DNA from 4 places in the Variovorax sp. 10L421 genome. Region 1 is predicted to be linked to each of the others. Evidence: predicted binding sites of a transcription regulator. Region 1 holds the regulator's gene; each other region holds the start of a gene.
What was found. The regulator LexA, encoded in region 1, represses DNA repair genes until DNA is damaged. The targets are predictions, from matches to a motif close to ACTGTATNNNNATACAGT.
Positions count from the first base shown of each region.

Region 1 (4,513 bases):
GAAGTAGCTCTCGTAGCTCTCCTGCTCGACGTAACCGATGTGCGGCGTACAGATGCAGTTCTCGAGCCGTAGCAACGCATGGCCTTGCAGCGGCGGCTCGCTCTCGAACACGTCGATGGCGGCCAGCCCGGGGCGGCCGCGGTTGAGCGCGGCGAGCAGGGCGTCGGCTTCGACCAGTTCGGCGCGCGAAGTGTTGACGAACAGCGCCGTCGGCTTCATGCGCGAGAGATCTTCCAGCGTGATGAGGCCGTTGGTCTCTTCGTTGAGCCGCAGATGCACCGACAGCACGTCGGCCGCGGCAAAGAACTCGTGGCGGTTCTGTGCGACCTGGAAGCCGTCGGAGCGGGCCTTGGCGCAACTGGCTTCACGGCCCCAGATCACGACCTGCATCCCGAAAGCCTGTCCATAGCGCGCCACCAGTTGGCCGATGCGGCCATAACCCCAGATGCACAGCGTCTTGCCCTTGAGCACCGAGCCGATCCCGAAGTTGGGCGGCATCGAGGCCGACTTGAGCCCCGACTGCTGCCACGCGCCGTGCTTGAGGTTGCTGATGTACTGCGGCAGCCGGCGCATGGCGGCCATGATGAGCGCCCAGGTGAGCTCAGCAGGCGCCTGCGGCGAGCCCGAGCCCTCCGCGACCGCGACGCCACGTTCCGTGCAGGCAGTAACGTCGATGTGCCCGGCGACACGCCCCGTCTGCGAGATGAGCTTGAGCTTCGGCAGCTTTTCGATCAGCTGGCGCGAGATCTGGGTGCGCTCGCGGATCAGCACGATCACGTCGGCATCCTTGAGGCGAACCGAAAGCTGCCCGATACCCTTCACCGTATTGGTATAGACCTTGGCCGCGTACGCGTCCAGCTTGGCGGCGCAGCGCAGTTTGCGCACGGCGTCCTGGTAATCGTCGAGGATCACAATGTTCATGGCGTGCCATTGTGCCTCGCAGCATTGGAATGTCGTGCCAGTGAACGTTTGGATACCCACCCCACAGCCGCTCGCAGGGGTGTTCTGGCTCAGTGAAGGCGGGTCGAACGAGGGGCCGCGGCCGCGGTCTCGGCGGTTTCGAGTGCGGCCAGCCGGTCGAGTTCGGCGCAGACATCGGCCATGCGGCCCGAGATCACGACGCGGTTGCTGCGCTGCTGGCCCATGCCGTCGACCACGCGAACCACGCGCAACGGACGCGCCGGCGCGGCGCTGGCTGCTGTGGGTGTTGCACCGCCGCCGGCGCGGGCGGTGCAGGCAGGGCGCACCGCCACGTAGCGAAGTCCGGTCGAGGATTCGGCAGCGTCGAGGCGATCCCTGCGGCGAGGACGGTGTGCCGGCATCAGGCGGCTGGCCAGCGATTGCAGCGGCATCCAGAAATCAGCGATGGCGAGGAGGGCGATTCCCATGTGAACTCCAAAAAAGTATGAGGTTGAACACAGGCAGGATTTCTTGAGTCGGCTGCGACAGGGTGATGGCGACTCTTCGCCATACGCCCGCCACCTGTCGCTGCCGGATGGGGTGCTGCAAAAAGCAGGCCGCGGGGCCTACATCAGCATGGTGTTGCGGATGAGCCCGACTGCGAGGCCTTCGATTTCGAAGGGCTCGCCGGGCTGGACGATGATGGTCGGGTAGTCGGGGTTCTCGGCGTGCAGCTCGATGACCTGCTTGTTGCGCTTCAGGCGCTTGACGGTCACTTCGTCGCCCAGGCGCGCAACCACGATCTGGCCATTGCGCGCTTCCTTGGTGGCCTGCACCGCGAGCAGGTCGCCGTCCATGATGCCGGCGTCGCGCATCGACATGCCGCGCACCTTGAGCAGGTAGTCGGGCTGGCGCTGGAACAGCGTGTTCTCGACGTAGTAGGTCTGGTCGACGTGCTCCTGCGCGAGGATGGGCGAGCCGGCTGCGACGCGGCCGATGAGCGGCAATGCCAGTTGGGCCATGCCGGGCAGCGAGAGCGAGAACTGGCCACCTTCGCGGTGGCGTGTTTCATTGAGCGAACGCAGGGCGTCGCCCTTGAGGCGGATGCCGCGCGAGGTGCCGCTCACGAGCTCGATGACACCCTTGCGCGCCAGCGCCTGCAAATGCTCTTCGGCGGCGTTGGCCGACTTGAACCCGAGCTCGGTGGCGATTTCGGCGCGCGTGGGCGGCGCACCGGTGCGTGCTATGGCGCTCTGGATCAGGTCCAGGATCTGCTGCTGGCGGGCTGTAAGCTTCACGGCGAACTGCATATGTGGTTCCTTGCGGCACTGGCTAGATATCCAGTAGCTGTATTTTTAACCAGTTTTTAAAAGTTGACAAGCTATGGTCAATTCCTCTTCGCCTGAATCGCGCCGCCGTGTCGTGGTTTTGGGCACGGGCGGCACCATTGCCGGCCGGGCCGCCAGTAGCGGCGACAACATCGGCTACACCGCGGGACAGGTCGGCGTGGCCGACCTGTTGGGCGGCATCGAGGCGCCTGAGGGCGTGTTGCTGGAAGCGGAGCAGGTCGCGCAGGTGGACAGCAAGGACATGTCGTTCGCCATCTGGCAGCAACTGGCCCGGCGCAGTGCGCACTGGCTGGCGCAGGCCGACGTGGCAGGCGTCGTGATCACGCACGGCACCGACACGCTCGAAGAGACCGCATTCTTCCTGCACTCGGTGCTGGCGCCCTCCAAGCCCGTGGTACTGACCTGCGCGATGCGCCCGGCGACCGCGCTGGCGCCCGACGGACCACAGAACGTGCGCGACGCCATCAGCGTTGCCGCGACGCAGGGCGCGCGAGGCGTAGCGGTGGTGTGCGCCGGCACGATCCACAGCGGCATCGACATCCAGAAGGTGCACACCTATCGGCCTGACGCCTTTGCTTCAGGCGATGCTGGGCCCGTCGGTTATGTCGAGGAAGGGGAGGTTCGCCTTGTCCGGTCTTGGCCGGAAGGCGCTGCATCACACGCGTCGAAGGTCTTCCTGGAGGCTGCGGTTCAGTGGCCCCGCGTCGAGATCGTCATGAGCCATGCCGGCGCCAGCGGTGCTGTGATCGATGCGCTGCTGCAGTTCGGCGGTGCCGATCCCGTGCGAGGACTGGTGCTTGCCGCCACTGGCAACGGCACCCTGCACCACGCGCTGGAAGCGGCTGCGCTCAAGGCGCAGGACGCAGGCGTTGCGGTTGTTCGCGCCACGCGTTGCGCCAACGGGCGCATCCTGCCGAAGGCCGGGGACGAGCTGCGCGATGCTGGCGCATTGACGCCCGTGAAGGCGCGCATCGCGCTGATGCTGGAACTGCTGGGGTGAAAGCAAAACCGCCCCGTACAGGGGCGGTTGGGAGGATCAGCTGTTCAGGGCAGCCAATGCACGTTGCGTGATTTCGTCCACCGTGCCCACACCCTTGATGGCGCGGTATTTCGGGGCGGCGGCCGGGTCGGCCTCGGCCCAGGCCGAGTAGTAGTCGACCAGCGGACGCGTCTGCTGGCTGTACACGTCGAGCCGTTTGCGCACGGTTTCTTCCTTGTCGTCCTCGCGCTGAATCAGTTCCTCGCCGGTCACGTCGTCCTTGCCTTCAACCTTGGGCGGATTGAACTTGACGTGATAGGTGCGGCCCGAGGCCGGGTGCGAGCGGCGGCCGCTCATGCGTTCGATGATGTCGCCGAAGGGCACGTCGATCTCGAGCACGTAGTCGAGCTTGACCCCCGCTGCCTTCATGGCATCGGCCTGGGGAATGGTGCGGGGAAAGCCGTCGAACAGGAAGCCGCCGGCGCAATCGGGTTGCGCAATGCGTTCCTTCACAAGATTGATGATCAGGTCATCGCTGACCAGTGCGCCGGCGTCCATGACGGCCTTGGCCTGCAGGCCGAGCGGCGTGCCGGCCTTGACGGCGGCGCGCAGCATGTCGCCGGTCGAGATTTGGGGAATGCTGTATTTCTGGCAGATGAAAGCCGCTTGCGTGCCTTTGCCCGCCCCGGGCGCGCCCAGCAAAATTAGTCTCATGGTTTCCTCGGACGGTTCTTGGATTTTGTGTCGCACCAAGCGTCGGCCCCAGGGCTGGGCTAGGCGGAGTTGCTTCGAGGATAGCACGCGTGCCCGCGAAGAATTTCCGCTGCCGGGCAGGCTGCGGAGCGTCTCAGGCGGGGGGTGCGGCGGCAAAGACGGCACGCACGCGCGCCAGATCTTCGGGCGTGTCGATGCCCGGTCCGGGGGCGACATGGCTCACATGCACCGCGATGCGATGGCCGTGCCATAGCGCGCGCAGCTGTTCGAGTGCTTCGGTGGCCTCGACAGGCGCCGGCGGCAGCGACGGAAACTTCCGCACGAAGCCCGCGCGATAGCCGTAGATGCCGATGTGGCGCAGCGGGGCGGGCGTGGGCAGCACCGCGGGGGCCGCGCCGTTTGCGGAGCCGTCGCGCCACCACGGGATCGGTGCGCGGCTGAAGTACATGGCGTTGCCTTGCGTGTCGAGCACGGCCTTCACCACGTTGGGGTTCATGAAGTCGCCGATCGAGTCGATCTCGTGGGCCGCTGTGCTCATCGCTGCTTCCGCATGGGTGGCCAGCGTTGATGC
Region 1 is NZ_JBFTJJ010000002.1:4,542-9,054, reverse strand. Features, by position in the region: gene AC1DFC_RS04045 (D-2-hydroxyacid dehydrogenase family protein) at 1-921, opposite strand, end outside; gene AC1DFC_RS04040 (hypothetical protein) at 1,011-1,388, opposite strand; gene lexA (transcriptional repressor LexA) at 1,527-2,210, opposite strand; gene AC1DFC_RS04030 (asparaginase) at 2,284-3,249, shown strand; gene adk (adenylate kinase) at 3,286-3,942, opposite strand; gene kdsB (3-deoxy-manno-octulosonate cytidylyltransferase) at 4,076-4,513, opposite strand, start outside.

Region 2 (4,513 bases), on a different contig from region 1:
GGGCGGTCGCTGGTGGCCTCGGGCGGGTCGAGCGTGAGTTCGGCGAGGAAGCGTTCGCGCGAGGCATACCCGGCGGCGAGGCGGGCCAATTGCTCGACGTCGGCGCGTCGCACGCCGGACGTGTCCTCGTACAGGCGCTCCAGGTGCGGCAGATACCAGGCCATCGCCAGTTCGACATCGGCCGGCCACTTCAGCGCCGGCGCGCGCAAGGCGGCGTAGGCTGCAGCGAAGTCGCCCCATTGCGCGCGAGCAGTGGCCGGTGGCACGAAGTCGCGCACTGCCGCGGCCGGGTCTGCCGCCTGGTCCATCGCATCGAGCAGCCGCGCGCCGGTCACGGGGCCTATGCCCGGTATCAGTTGCGTCACACGGAACCCCGCCATGCGCCCACGCGGGTTCTGCGCAAAACGCAGCACCGCGAGCAGGTCCTTCACATGCGAGGCCTCGAGAAACTTGAGCCCACCGAACTTCACGAAGGGGATGTTGCGCCGTGCCAGTTCGAGCTCGAGCGCCGCGCTGTGCGTCGAGGTGCGGAACAGCACCGCCTGCGACTTCAGCGCCAGCCCGCCTTCGCGGTGCGCCAGCACCTTGTCGGCCACCCAGCGTGCCTGCCCGGCCTCGTCGGGCACGAGCACCAGCAGCGGCTTGCCGGCCGAGGGCTTGTCGGTCCACAGCGTCTTGGCGTGCCGCTCGGCGGCCTGCACGATCACGCGGTTCGAGACGTCCAGGATCGGCTGCGTCGAGCGGTAGTTGCGCTCCAGCGTGACGACTCTGGCCTGCTGCGTGAACTGCGACGGAAAGTCGAGGATGTTGCGCACCGTCGCGCCGCGAAACGAGTAGATCGACTGCGCGTCGTCGCCCACCACCGTCACCCCGCGTCCATCGGGCTTGAGCGCCAGCAGGATCGAGGCCTGCAGCAGGTTGGTGTCCTGGTACTCGTCGATCAGCACATGATCGAAGCGCGCGCCGATGTGCGCGGCCAGCGCGGGCTCGGCGGCCATCCCGGCCCAGTACAGCAGCAGGTCGTCGTAGTCGAGCACGTTCTGCTGCTGCTTGGCCTCGACATACGCACCGAACAGCTTCTTCAGCTCGGCCTCCCATTCGCCGCACCAGGGAAAGGCTTCCTTCAGCACCTGGGCCAGCGGCGCGCGCGTGTTGACGCAGCGCGAGTAGATCGACAGGCAGGTGCCCTTGCGCGGAAAACGGTTCACGGTGGAAGACAGGCCCTGCTCATGGCGCACCAGCCCCATCAGGTCTTCGGCATCGCCGCGGTCATGGATCGTGAAGTTCTCGCCGAGCCCGATCTGCGGCGCGTACTCGCGCAGCAGCCGCGCGCCGATGCCGTGGAAGGTGCCGGCCCACGGCAGCGCGGGCGGCACCTCGGACTTCAGGCCGAGCACCCGCGCCAGCACCTGGCCGGCGCGGCGCTCCATCTCCTGCGCGGCGCGGCGCGAGAAAGTCAGCAGCAGCAGCCGCTGCGGATCGACACCGCCCGCGATCAGGTGTGCGACGCGGTGCGCCAGCGTGCTGGTCTTTCCCGAGCCGGCGCCGGCAATGACGAGCAGCGGCCGCTCGTCGCGCTCGGCTATCGCAGCACCCACGCCATGCTCGACCGCAGCGCGCTGCGCATCGTTGAGCGTCGCAAGCGCGGCGGCCAGGCGCTCGGCCTGGGTCTTCGGCGCGGCGGGAAAAACAGGGAGCGCAGCGGTCTGCATGGAGAGCGACTTTACTGTATGTCCGTCCAGCCCAAGCATGGGGCAGCCATGTGGCCGGTGACATAATCGCGCCTCGCTGCAACCGGAGATTCTTCCTATGGAAACCGCCCCGTCTCGGCAGCTTTCAACTCCCTTTCACTGACGCTTTTTTCGCGCGTCGGGCCCGGGAATTGAAAGCGCCCCTCCCTCGCCCAACGTTTCAGTCATACCCGGGAGTGAGCCCATGCTCAACATCTTTACGCTCGCCAACGGCCGCCTCGTCCAGGAAGAGATCGAGTCGCTCGAGGAGCTCTCCAGGTTCCAGCCGATCTGGGTCGACCTCGAGTCGCCCACGCTCGAAGAGAAGCGCTGGATCAAGCAGTACTACGGCCTCTCGATTCCCGAAGACGCGATGGACGAGGACATCGAGGAGTCGGCCCGCTTCTACGAGGAAGACAACGGCGAGCTGCACATCCGCTCCGACTTCCTGATCGACGACGACGAAGATCCGCGCTCGGTGCGCGTGGCGTTCATCCTGAACCAGCACAACACCGAGCTTCGCAGCCGCGGTGTGCTGTTCTCGATCCACGACGAGGACGTGCCCGTGTTCCGGCTGCTGCGCATGCGCGCGCGCCGCGCGCCCGGGCTCATCGAGGACGCGAAGGAAGTACTGCTCAAGCTGTTCGATGCCGACGCCGAGTACTCGGCCGACACGCTCGAGAACATCTACGACGAACTCGAGATCGCGGGCAAGAAAGTGCTCGAGGGCAACGTCAGCGACGAGTTGGCCGGCGAGGTGCTGGGCGCCATCGCCCGCCAGGAAGACTTGAACGGCCGCATCCGCCGCAACGTGATGGACACGCGCCGCGCGGTCAGCTTCATGATGCGCAGCCGCATGCTCAACGCCGAGCAGTTCGAGGAGGCGCGGCAGATCCTGCGCGACATCGAGTCGCTCGACAACCACACGGCCTTCCTGTTCGACAAGATCAACTTCCTGATGGATGCGACCGTCGGCTTCATCAACATCAACCAGAACAAGACCATCAAGATCTTCTCGGTGGCCAGCGTCGCATTGCTGCCGCCCACGCTGATCGCGAGCATCTACGGCATGAACTTCAAGTTCATGCCCGAGCTCGACTGGTCGCTGGGCTATCCGTATGCCATCGTGCTGATGGCGGCCAGCGCGCTGGTGCCGATGTGGTACTTCCGCCGGCGCGGCTGGCTCAAGTAGGCGCCGCGCGGCGGGTGCTAGAGTGGCTGGCAGCAAGCGCTGACCCGGAGAGCCACAGTGCGCAGAATCCGCTTCCTCACCAACCGCCACCGCGCGCCGTCGACCAACACCGCGCTGGGCCTGCTGCTGGCCTTCAATGCCGGGGCCGTCAACGCGGGCGGATTCCTCGTGCTTCACATGTACACCTCGCACATGACCGGCTTCGCCTCGCAGCTGGCGGACGGCATGGTGCTGGGCAACGTCAAGCTGCTGCTGAACGCGCTCGGCGCGATCCTGGCCTTCGTGACCGGCGCCGCGGTCTGCGCCATGCTGGTGAACTGGGGCCGGCAGCACCGCATGCACGGCGTCTACGCCCTGCCGCTGATGCTCGAAGCTGCGCTGATGTTCCCATTCGGGCTCATGGGCGCGATCACGCTGACCTGGCCCACGCCCTTCGCCGTGCCGCTCACGGTGCTGCTGCTGTCCTTCATCATGGGCCTGCAGAACGCGGTGGCGTCGAAGACCTCGGGCGGCAGCATCCGCACCACCCACATGACGGGCAACATCACCGACATGGGGATCGAGATCGGCAAGATGCTCTACTGGAACGGCCGCGCCGGATCCGCCCCGATGGCGGTGCGCCACGACCGCCGCCGCATGCGCCGCGCGGGCGGCTTGGTCGGCATGTTCGTGCTCGGCGGGGCGGTGGGAGCGCTCGGCTTCAAGTACGTGGGGTTTGTCTGCGTCGTGCCACTGGCCGCGCTGCTGCTCGCACTGTCGATACCGCCGCTGCTGCGCGACATTCCGCGGCGCGGCGCCTCGCTCAGCTGACGGCCGGCAGCGTGGCGAGCCAGGCGCCGACCAGCGCGAGGCTGTAGCGGCTCGCGACCAGCGAGACGAAGCGAGCGAAGTCGCCATGCGCTTCGTCGTCCGCGCGGTCGGAGATCGTTCGCATGGCCGCGAAGGGCACGCCGTAGTCGTGGCACACCTGCGCCACCGCCGCGCCTTCCATCTCGACCGCAAGCGCATCGGGCAGATCGCGCCGCAGCGCTTCACTCTCGGCGGTGGTCGACACGAAGCGGTCGCCGCTGGCCAGCAGGCCCCGGTGCACCTTCGGCGACTGCAGGCCGAACTCTTCGACGGCCGCCCGTCCCGTCAGTGCCACTGGATCGCGCAGCACGCTGGCGGCGACGCCCGACAGCGCATCGCCGATCACGCGGTCCGCAACGAAACGCGACAGGCCCATCAACGGCACTTCGTACTTCGGGAAGATCGGAGATGCATCGAGATCGTGCTGCAGCAGTTCGGTCGCGACCACCACGTCCCCCACGCGCACGCCCGGCGCGAGCCCGCCCGCCACGCCCGTGAACACGACGGCCCGCACGCCGAAGCGTTCGAGCAGCACCGTGGCCGTGACCGCCGCCGCGACCTTGCCGATGCGCGACAGCACCGCTACCACGGGCTGGCCCTGCAGGTGGCCGACCCAGAAGTCGCGGCCGGCGACGCGCACGCGCTGCTCGTCGGGCATCTGCGCAAGGAGCGCACTCAACTCCTCGTGCATCGCGGCGACGATGGCAACGGGCGCGTGCATCGGCTACTTGATATCCACGCC
Region 2 is NZ_JBFTJJ010000012.1:107,653-112,165, reverse strand. Features, by position in the region: gene AC1DFC_RS17245 (ATP-dependent helicase) at 1-1,712, opposite strand, end outside; gene corA (magnesium/cobalt transporter CorA) at 1,936-2,922, shown strand; gene AC1DFC_RS17235 (YoaK family protein) at 2,980-3,732, shown strand; gene AC1DFC_RS17230 (5'-methylthioadenosine/adenosylhomocysteine nucleosidase) at 3,725-4,492, opposite strand; gene AC1DFC_RS17225 (ABC transporter substrate-binding protein) at 4,496-4,513, opposite strand, start outside.
Region 2: AC1DFC_RS17245 (ATP-dependent helicase) is a predicted target of LexA. The motif match lies at 1,726-1,743, and genes of this name have one in related genera.

Region 3 (4,513 bases), on a different contig from region 1:
CTCAGCGGCAGCCGGTCGAGCACGAAGCTCACCACCGAACGCACCGCCCTGCCCTCGCCCAGCACCGGCGCGAGCTGCTTGCTCAAGGCATCGATCGACAGCCATTCGGCTGCGCGCTGCAGGGCGCCGTGGGCACGCGGCATCGCCTCGATGCGCCCGGCAATCGCGCCGCCGAGCCGCTGCGACACCGCCTCGCCACGCGCCGCGACCAGGTGCTGCATTGCACGCGCGCGGCCCTGCTGCACGCCGAGCATCGCGTAGACGGCCACGAACAGCAGCAGCAAAACGGCCACCAGCAGCGGCGGCGAGGTGACGAGCGCAAGGATGGCGCCAGCCCCACCGGCACGCGCCGCCGTGTTGCCCGGCCCGTGCAGTTGGCCCAGATAGAAGAAGAAAACGCCGCCGCCCAGAATCAGGCCGAGGAGACTGCCCTTGATCACGGAGCCGGCGAAGGAAAGGCCGGCCTTGGCGCCGGTGCGAACGAGAGACGGCTGGCCGATGGGCTCAGGTGACACGGAAAAGCTCCTCCAAAAGTGACGGCCGGTCCTTCTTGTGGGCTGCAGTGCGAGCTGCCGGCGCGCGGTGGATCATGCCATTGGCGCTCCACACCATAATCGCGCACCCATCTACACGAGGAGGATTCCATGGCCATCAAATTCCAGAAGCCGACCGCGGCATTCGTCGCCGCTTCCTGGGCCGCGCTGCTCATCGGCGCCATCGTCTACCTGATCGGGCTGTGGAACGCCTCCATGCAGCTCAACGAGAAGGGCTACTACTTCACCATCCTGATGTACGGCCTGTTCTCCGCCGTGTCGCTGCAGAAGACCGTGCGCGACCGCCTCGAAGGCACGACAGTGACCGGCATCTACTACGGCCTGTGCTGGATCTCGCTGCTGCTGTCGGTCGCCCTGCTCGCCGTCGGCCTGTTCAATGCCATGCTGGCTGCCAGCGAGAAGGGCTTCTATGCCATGGCATTCCTGCTGAGCCTGTTCGGTGCGGTCGCGGTGCAGAAGAATGTGCGCGACATCGCCGCGCACAAGAGCGAGACGCCCTCGCTCGACGAAGTGCCCGAAGCGAACTGATCCAGCCTGCCTCGGGACGATCGCGCAGCGTCATTCGCCGGCCTCATCGAAATCGCTCCTGAGCACCTTCGACACGACGGCACCTGAAAAGCCCCGCGCCATCAGGAACCGCATCTGCTTCGCCCGCTCCTTCGCATCGGCGGGCGGGGCGTCGAAGCGGCGCCGCCACAGGGCGGTGGCGCGCTCGACTTCGGTGTCTTGCAACCCGGCCACCGCCTCGGCAATGGCCTCGGGCGCGATGCCTTTGGCCTGCAGTTCCTGCTTGACGCGCAGCGCACCCGAGCGGGCGGCGCGCTGGTTGAGCACCGAGGCCACCACGCGCGGCTCGCTGATGAAGTCCTTTGCGGCCAGTTCGTCGAGCGCCTTCGCCAGCGTGCCGGGCTCTTCTTCATGCCTGGCCAGCTTGCGCTCCAGTTCCGCGCGCGAATGTTCGCGCTGGCTCAGCAGGCGCAGTGCGCGGCCTTTGAGGGACGGGGCGTTGAATGCCATGCGGGGGTCGCTCGCGCGGCCCCCGGGGAGCCGCGCCTGTACTTACTCGCCCTTGTCGGCCTTGTCCGCCTTCGCGGCCTTCTGCGGCTTCTCGGGCGTGGCGCCGGCATCGGCGGCCAGCAGCGGGATGCCCAGCGATTCGCGCACCTTGTTCTCGATCTCGCGCGACAGCTCGGGGTTCTCGCGCAGGAACTCGCGGGCGTTGTCTCGGCCCTGGCCGATCTTCTCGCCGTTGTAGGCGTACCAGGCGCCCGACTTGTCGACGATCTTGGCCGTGACGCCCATGTCGATGATCTCGCCCTCGCGGCTGATGCCCTCACCGAACAGGATGTCGAACTCGGCCGTCTTGAACGGCGGCGACACCTTGTTCTTCACCACCTTCACCTTGGTTTCGTTGCCGATGGCCTCGTCGCCCTTCTTGATGGTGCCGATGCGGCGGATGTCCAGGCGCACCGAGGCGTAGAACTTCAGCGCATTGCCGCCGGTGGTGGTTTCGGGCGAACCGAACATCACGCCGATCTTCATGCGGATCTGGTTGATGAAGATGACCATGCAGTTGGTCTTCTTGATGGTGGCGGTGAGCTTGCGCAGCGCCTGGCTCATCAGGCGGGCCTGCAGGCCGGGCAGCGAGTCGCCCATCTCGCCTTCGATTTCGGCCTTGGGCGTGAGCGCGGCGACGGAGTCGACCACGATCAGGTCAACAGCGCCCGAGCGCACCAGGGAGTCGACGATTTCGAGCGCCTGCTCGCCGGTGTCGGGCTGGCTGATGAGCAGGTCGGACAGGTTCACGCCGAGCTTCTGGGCGTATTGCACGTCGAGCGCGTGCTCGGCATCGACGAAGGCGCAGGTGCCGGCCTGCTTCTGCATGGCGGCGATGACCTGCAGCGTGAGCGTGGTCTTGCCCGACGATTCAGGGCCGTAGATCTCGATGACGCGGCCGCGCGGCAGGCCGCCGACGCCCAGCGCGATGTCCAGGCCCAGCGAACCGGTGGAGACCACCTGGATGTCTTCGAGCGCCTCGCCTTCGCCGAGCCGCATGATCGTGCCCTTGCCGAACTGCTTTTCGATCTGGGCCAGTGCGGCCTGGAGGGCCTTGGCCTTTTCACTGTTGGCGACCGAGATGCTTGCGCCCTTGACGACTGCGTCCATGTGGAAACTCCTTGAATATCAACGGTTTGTGTTGGGTTTCAATCCATCTGCTTTTAATTACAGGCTGGATGCTTGAACAGTAGTGTAGGGGTTCATTGACTCGAGTAAACCCATTTTTTGGTCAGTTTGCTTTACCATTTGGCGCCATGTCCGAAGCCGCGTTCCCGACCGATCCCGACGCCTGGCGCCAGACCCACCTGGGCCGCCTGCTGGGCCACGCGATGCGCCGCTTCGACGAGCGCGTGCTGGAGCTGATGGCACATGACGTCGGCGTGCCGCTGGCACTGTCGAACCTCGCGGCGCGCGCGCAGGTGAGTGCGGCACACATCCACATCACGCGCCATCTGGCACGCGAAGGCTCGCGCCTGACCGAACTGGCAGAGCGCGCCGGCATGACCAAGCAGGCCATGGGCGCGCTGGTCGACCAGTGCGAAGCCTGGGGGCTGGTGACGCGCGGGCCCGACCCGCTGGACGCGCGGGCGCGGCGCGTGCTGTTCACGGCCGACGGCCTGGCCTGGCTCGACGCCTTCCGCAGTGCGGTGACGCAGGCCGAAGGCGAGTTCCGCGCCAGCGTGGGAAACGACATTGCCACCGTGGTAACCATCGGACTCGAAGCCTATACGGCGGGCTAGACTCCTAGGCGGAGACCAACGCGCGCCAAGGGGCGCCGACACAGCCGGAGGTGGCGCATATGCGGATTCTGATTGCCGAAGACGACCAGGTGCTGGCCGATGCCCTGCTGCGCAGCCTGCGCACCTCGGGCGCGGCGGTCGACCACGTGGCGAACGGCTCGCAGGCCGACACCGCCCTCATGACGCACGACGAATTCGACCTGCTGATCCTTGATCTCGGGCTGCCCAACCTGCACGGCATCGAGATCCTCAAGCGCCTGCGCGCGCGCGGCTCGCAGCTGCCGGTGCTGGTGCTCACGGCGGCCGACAGCGTGGAGGAACGCGTCAAGGGCCTGGACCACGGCGCCGACGACTACATGGCCAAGCCCTTCAGCCTGCAGGAACTCGAGGCGCGCGTACGCGCCCTCACCCGGCGCGGCATGGGCACCACCAGCAACACGATCCGCCACGGCCCGCTGGTCTACGACCAGGCCGGCCGCGTGGCGACCATCGACGGCAAGATGATCGAGCTGTCGGCACGCGAACTCGGCCTGCTCGAAGTGCTGCTGCAGCGCGCCGGCCGGCTGGTGAGCAAGGACCAGCTGGTCGACCGCCTGTGCGAATGGGGCGAGGAGGTGAGCCTCAACGCCATCGAGGTCTACATCCACCGCCTGCGCAAGAAGATCGAGAAGGGTCCCGTGCGCATCGCGACGGTGCGCGGGCTGGGCTACTGCCTCGAGAAGATCCAGCCCTGATGCTCCTTGCCAAGCGCGAAGCCTTGGGGCAAGCCCGGTGAAGCTTTTCCAGCGCGCGCAGCGCTCCCTGTTCGGCGAGATCCTCGACTGGATGCTCACGCCGCTTCTGCTGCTGGTGCCCGTGAGCATCGGCGTCACGTGGCTGGTGGCGCAGGGCATTGCCAACGCGCCCTTCGACCGCGCGCTCGAGCACAACGTGAAGGCCCTGGCCGAGCTGGTGACGGTGAAGGACGGGCACACGCAGTTCGCGCTGTCGCAGTCGGCGCGCGAGATCCTGCGGGCCGACGACACAGGCCACGTGTACTACCAGCTGTTCGACGGGCACGACACGCTGCTGAGCGGCGAGCGCGACATTCCGCTGCCCGGGCTCGACGAGCCGCTGCCGCCCGGCCAGGTGTTCCTGCACAACAGCGACGTGCACGGCAAG
Region 3 is NZ_JBFTJJ010000003.1:169,513-174,025, reverse strand. Features, by position in the region: gene AC1DFC_RS07110 (hypothetical protein) at 1-515, opposite strand, end outside; gene yiaA (inner membrane protein YiaA) at 645-1,082, shown strand; gene recX (recombination regulator RecX) at 1,113-1,571, opposite strand; gene recA (recombinase RecA) at 1,614-2,720, opposite strand; gene AC1DFC_RS07090 (MarR family winged helix-turn-helix transcriptional regulator) at 2,867-3,352, shown strand; gene AC1DFC_RS07085 (response regulator transcription factor) at 3,412-4,086, shown strand; gene AC1DFC_RS07080 (sensor histidine kinase) at 4,124-4,513, shown strand, end outside.
Region 3: recA (recombinase RecA) is a predicted target of LexA. The motif match lies at 2,767-2,784, and genes of this name have one in related genera.

Region 4 (4,513 bases), 330 kb from region 1:
CGCCAGTCGACGAGGTTGTGCACCTGCATCAGGTCCATGCGCTGCGTGCGCAGCCGCGCGAAGGACTGCTCCATCTGCGCGATGCCGGCCTCGCGGCCCGAGGTCCAGACCTTGGTGGCGAGAAAGACCTTGCCTTGCAGCTTCGACACGGCCAGCAGTTCGCCGGTGCTTTCCTCGGAGCGGCCGTACATCGGCGAGCTGTCGATCACCGTGCCGCCGGCCGCGAACAGGGCGTCGAGCACGCCGGGCAGGCGCGCGTATTCCTCGCTGCCGGGGCGCTGGTCGAAGCCGATCCAGGTGCCGCAGCCGATCACGGGCAGGGCCTCCTGGGTGGAGGGGATGGGGCGGGTGTTCATCTTCATCGCAGGCCTGCCTTGTTGCTGGGCGAAGGAGGGGAGCGCGGCGCCAGCGCAAAGTGCGACGCTCGCACGCAGCAGCCGGGCGCGCGTGAAAGCGGGGAGGTGGGGCTCGTTCGTGAAAGGCGTCGTCACGGACGAAATTCTGCGCCGACAGGTTTCGGCTTGGAACCTGTCGGGGCCAGCGGCAGGCAGGGCCCTCAGCGCAGGTAGCGCCCGTCGGCCTTCAGCATCGACAGCTCGGAGAAGGTGAGGCCGCGGTGCTCGCCGGGCCGGTACGACACCGCAATGCCGCCGATGTCGAGCGTCTTGAACGACTCGAGGCCCTTCTGCAGCGATTCCGGCGTCGGGTTCGCCCCGGCGCGTTTCAGGCCTTCGACCATGACCTTCGCCGCGACATAGCCCTCGAGGCTGGCATAGCCGAACTCGGTCGCGCCGATCTTCTTCATGGCCGCCTGGTACTCGGCAATCACCGGCATTGCGCTGTTCCACGGATAGGGCACGACCTGCGAGATGACCACCCCGGCAGCGTCCTTCTTGATGTCCTGGAACAGCTTCTGCCCGTTCAGGAAGGAGAACGAGTAGAAGGCCGTCTCGCCGCCCGTCGCGCGGTAGGCCGTGATGAACTTCGCCGCCACCTCGTTGGTGGCTGCCAGCACCACCGCCTTGGGCTTGAGCTTGGCCAGCTCGGCGGCGCGCTCGGCGGCGTCGGAGCCGTCGTTCTTGATCGCCACGCTGCCGGCCATCTTCTCGCCGCGCTCGGCAATGAACTTCTGCGTGCTTTCCAGCGCCGACCGTGCGCCCGGGTTGTCGTTGTGGGCGAAGGCGATGCGCGAGAGGCCGATCGTGTAGAGGTGGTTCACGATGCGGCTGTATTCCTCGTCGAAGCTGATGCGCACCGGGAAGCCGTATTCGGTGGGCTTCACCACCGGGCCAGAACCCGAGTAGGGCCCGACGATGGGAACCTTGAGTTCGTTGGCCGCCTTGATCGCGCCGATCGACGACGAAGTGCCGATGGGCATCAGCACGCCGATGGCGCCGTCCTTCACGAAGGTCTTGACGTTCTCGGCGCCCTTGGCGGGGTCGTAGGCGTCGTCGAGCTGGCGCAGCTCGACCGGCCGGCCGTTGATGCCGCCGTTCGCGTTCACCGCGGCGAACATGGCACGGATGCCGAGCAGGGGCTCGGGCGACAGGGACGCCAGCGGCCCCGTCTGCACGTAGGTCTGGCCGATCAGGAGCGGCTTGGTCTGCGCCTGCACCGCAGACGGAAGCCCCAGGACAGTGGAGAGAGCGACGAAGGCCGAAGCCAGCAGATGAATCTTTTTGTGCATGTTGGTAACTTAGTGTTAGCGACCCCATCTTAAGGCGATGGCCCTGCGAGGTAAATCGGGTCTTTGGTTGCGGCCTGGAGAGTACTGTATAAAAATACAGTTAACAGTCTTCACCCATGGGCCTCCCTTTCCTCGACTCCTTTTCCGCTGCCGCGGGCCGCGGCGTCTGGCATGCCGACGAACTCGGCCTGGCCGACGCGCAGGTCACCGCCACCGGCCACGCCGCGCTCGATGCGCAGCTGCCGGGCGGCGGCTGGCCGGTGGGCGCGATGACGGAACTGCTGCAGGGCGCACCCGAGGCCCATGTCTGGCGGCTGCTGCTGCCCGCGCTGGCGCAGGCGGTGCAGGCGCGCGGCGGGCCGGTGGTGCTGGTCGGCGCGCCTTATGAACCCTGCGGGCCGTCGCTCGCGGCGCAGGGGCTGCCGGTGGAAGCGCTGATGTGGGTCAGGAGCGAGGCTCCGGCCGCGCGGCTGTGGGCCTGCGAGCAGGCGCTGCGCTGCGCGGACATCGCCGCCGTCGTGGCCTGGCTGCCGCAGGCGCGGGTGGGCGAATTGCGGCGGTTGCAGCTGGCGGCCGCGCAGCACGAGGTGCTGCTGTTCGTGTGCCGGCCCGAATCGGCCGCGCGGTCGGCCTCGCCGGCGCGGCTGCGCATCCGCGCCGGGCGCTGCGAATCGGATGCGTCGCAGATCGAGCTGCACATCCTCAAGCGCCGCGGCCCGCCGCTGGCCGCGCCGGTGATGCTGCCGGCGCGCAACGAACGCATGGCCGCGCTGCTGGCCGCCGCCCGGCTGCGGCGCAAGTTGCGGTTGCAGCAGTCGGGCACGGTGCCGGCCGGCGAGACGGCAGCGTCTTCGGCGACCGTGGTGCGCATCGACGCGTGGAAAGGAGGAGGCCCGGATGCACTGGATCGCCTTGCAGTGGTTGCCTGACGCCGACACGCCCGACGCTCCCACGCTGCCCACGCCCGAATCGCTGGGCTGGTGGGCGCTGCAGTACACCCCGCACGTCGCCTGGCAGGACGAAGCGCTGATGCTTGAAGTCTCCGCCTGCGAGCGCCTGTGGGGCGGGCGGCTGCAGCTGATGCGCCAGTTGCTGGCCGCCAACCCCGCGCCCGATGTGCGCATGCTGGGCGCGCAGGGCGCCACGAGCCTGATCGCGCTGGCGCGGCTGCGCCTGTTCGAGCGCGACGAGAACAGGCCCCAGGACATTCCGGCCGGCCTGCCGCTCGACACCCTGAGCGCCGCGCGTGAGCACCTCGACCTGCTCGCGCGCCTGGGCTGCCGCACCTGGGGCGATGTGGCGGCACTGCCGCGCGGCGGCCTCACGCGGCGCTTCGGCACTGGCTTGCGCGAGGCGCTCGACGCCGCCTGGGGCCTGCGCCCCGAAAGCCATGCCTGGCTCACGCTGCCCGACGTGTTCGAGCAGAAGCTCGAGCTGCCCGCGCTGGCCGAGACCGCGCCCGAACTCATGTGGTCGGCCAACCGGCTGCTGTCGGCCCTGCAGATCTGGCTGCGCGCCCGCCAGCGCGGTGCGCGCGCGCTCGAGCTGCAGTGGACGCTCGACCTCAAGCGCTTCAACGGCGTGAACCTGCCGCCGCACCAGCAGGTCACCGTGCGCACGGCCGAGCCCACGCAGGACATGGCGCACCTGCGCCGCCTGCTGTCGGAAAAGCTCGCCCTCACCACGCTGGCCGCGCCCGCGAGCTGGCTCAGGCTGCGCACGCTCGAAACCGATCCGTGGGCCGGCGCCAGCACCAGCTTCCTGCCCGAGGACAACCGCAAGGGCGACAGGCTGCACGAGATGGTCGAGCGGCTCAGCGTGCGGCTCGGAGCGCAGCAGGTGGTAGTGCCGGCGGCGCAGGCCGATCACCGGCCCGAGCGCAAGCAGGCATGGCGCCCCGCGCTGCAGAAGGAGAACGCGCCCGCCAAGGCCCGCAAGGACGAAAAAACCGCAGCCTCGCAGCCCGATGCCATCTATCCGCCGTGGCTGTTGTCCGAGCCGCTGCTGCTCGAGATGGACGGCGAGCGCCCGTGCTACCGCGGCCCGCTGAGCAGGCTGATCGGGCCGCAGCGTGTCGAGGCCGGCTGGTGGGGCGACAAGGAAGACGGCGGCCAGCCCGCCATGCGCGACTACTACGTCGCCGAAAGCCCCGAAGCCGGCCTGGTGTGGATCTTCCGCGAGCGGCCCTCCGCCCGTTTTTCGTCCGGCGAGGTGCGCTGGTACCTGCAGGGGTTCTATGCCTGACCTGAGCGGCAAGCAACTGCGTGGACGCAACTCGGCGAAGGTGCATGCGCTGCCCTTGCCGCTGCGCGGGAAGCCCACATTCACGCTGCCCGACTACGCCGAGCTGCATTGCCTCACCCACTTCAGCTTCCAGCGCGGCGCCTCGACGCCGGAGGAAATGGTTGAGCGCGCCTACCAGCTCGGCTACACGGCCTTGGCCATCACCGACGAATGCTCGGTGGCGGGCATCGTGCGCGCGCATGTGGCCCTGCGCGACCTGCCTGCGAAGCTGGACGAGTACGAGCGCGAACATCCCGATGAGCCGCCGATTCCGCGCAATCCCGGTTTCCGCCTGCTGTTCGGCAGCGAGTTCCAGTTCGAGCGCTTCAGGCTCGTGGTGATCGCGAACGGCACCGAAGGCTGGGGCAATCTCTGCGAGTTCATCACCGCCGCGCGCAACACCGAACTGCCCAAGGGCGAGTACCGCGTGAGCTGGGAAGGCAGCGACGTGGCCTCGCTGCGGGACTGCCAGGTTCTTTTCGTACCGCAGCGCAACCCCGGCGGCGCGATGGACACGGCGACGCTGCACGAAGACCTGTCGGC
Region 4 is NZ_JBFTJJ010000002.1:337,925-342,437, reverse strand. Features, by position in the region: gene AC1DFC_RS05570 (aldo/keto reductase) at 1-362, opposite strand, end outside; gene AC1DFC_RS05565 (ABC transporter substrate-binding protein) at 557-1,687, opposite strand; gene imuA (translesion DNA synthesis-associated protein ImuA) at 1,804-2,616, shown strand; gene AC1DFC_RS05555 (Y-family DNA polymerase) at 2,585-3,931, shown strand; gene AC1DFC_RS05550 (error-prone DNA polymerase) at 3,924-4,513, shown strand, end outside.
Region 4: imuA (translesion DNA synthesis-associated protein ImuA) is a predicted target of LexA. The motif match lies at 1,771-1,788, and genes of this name have one in related genera.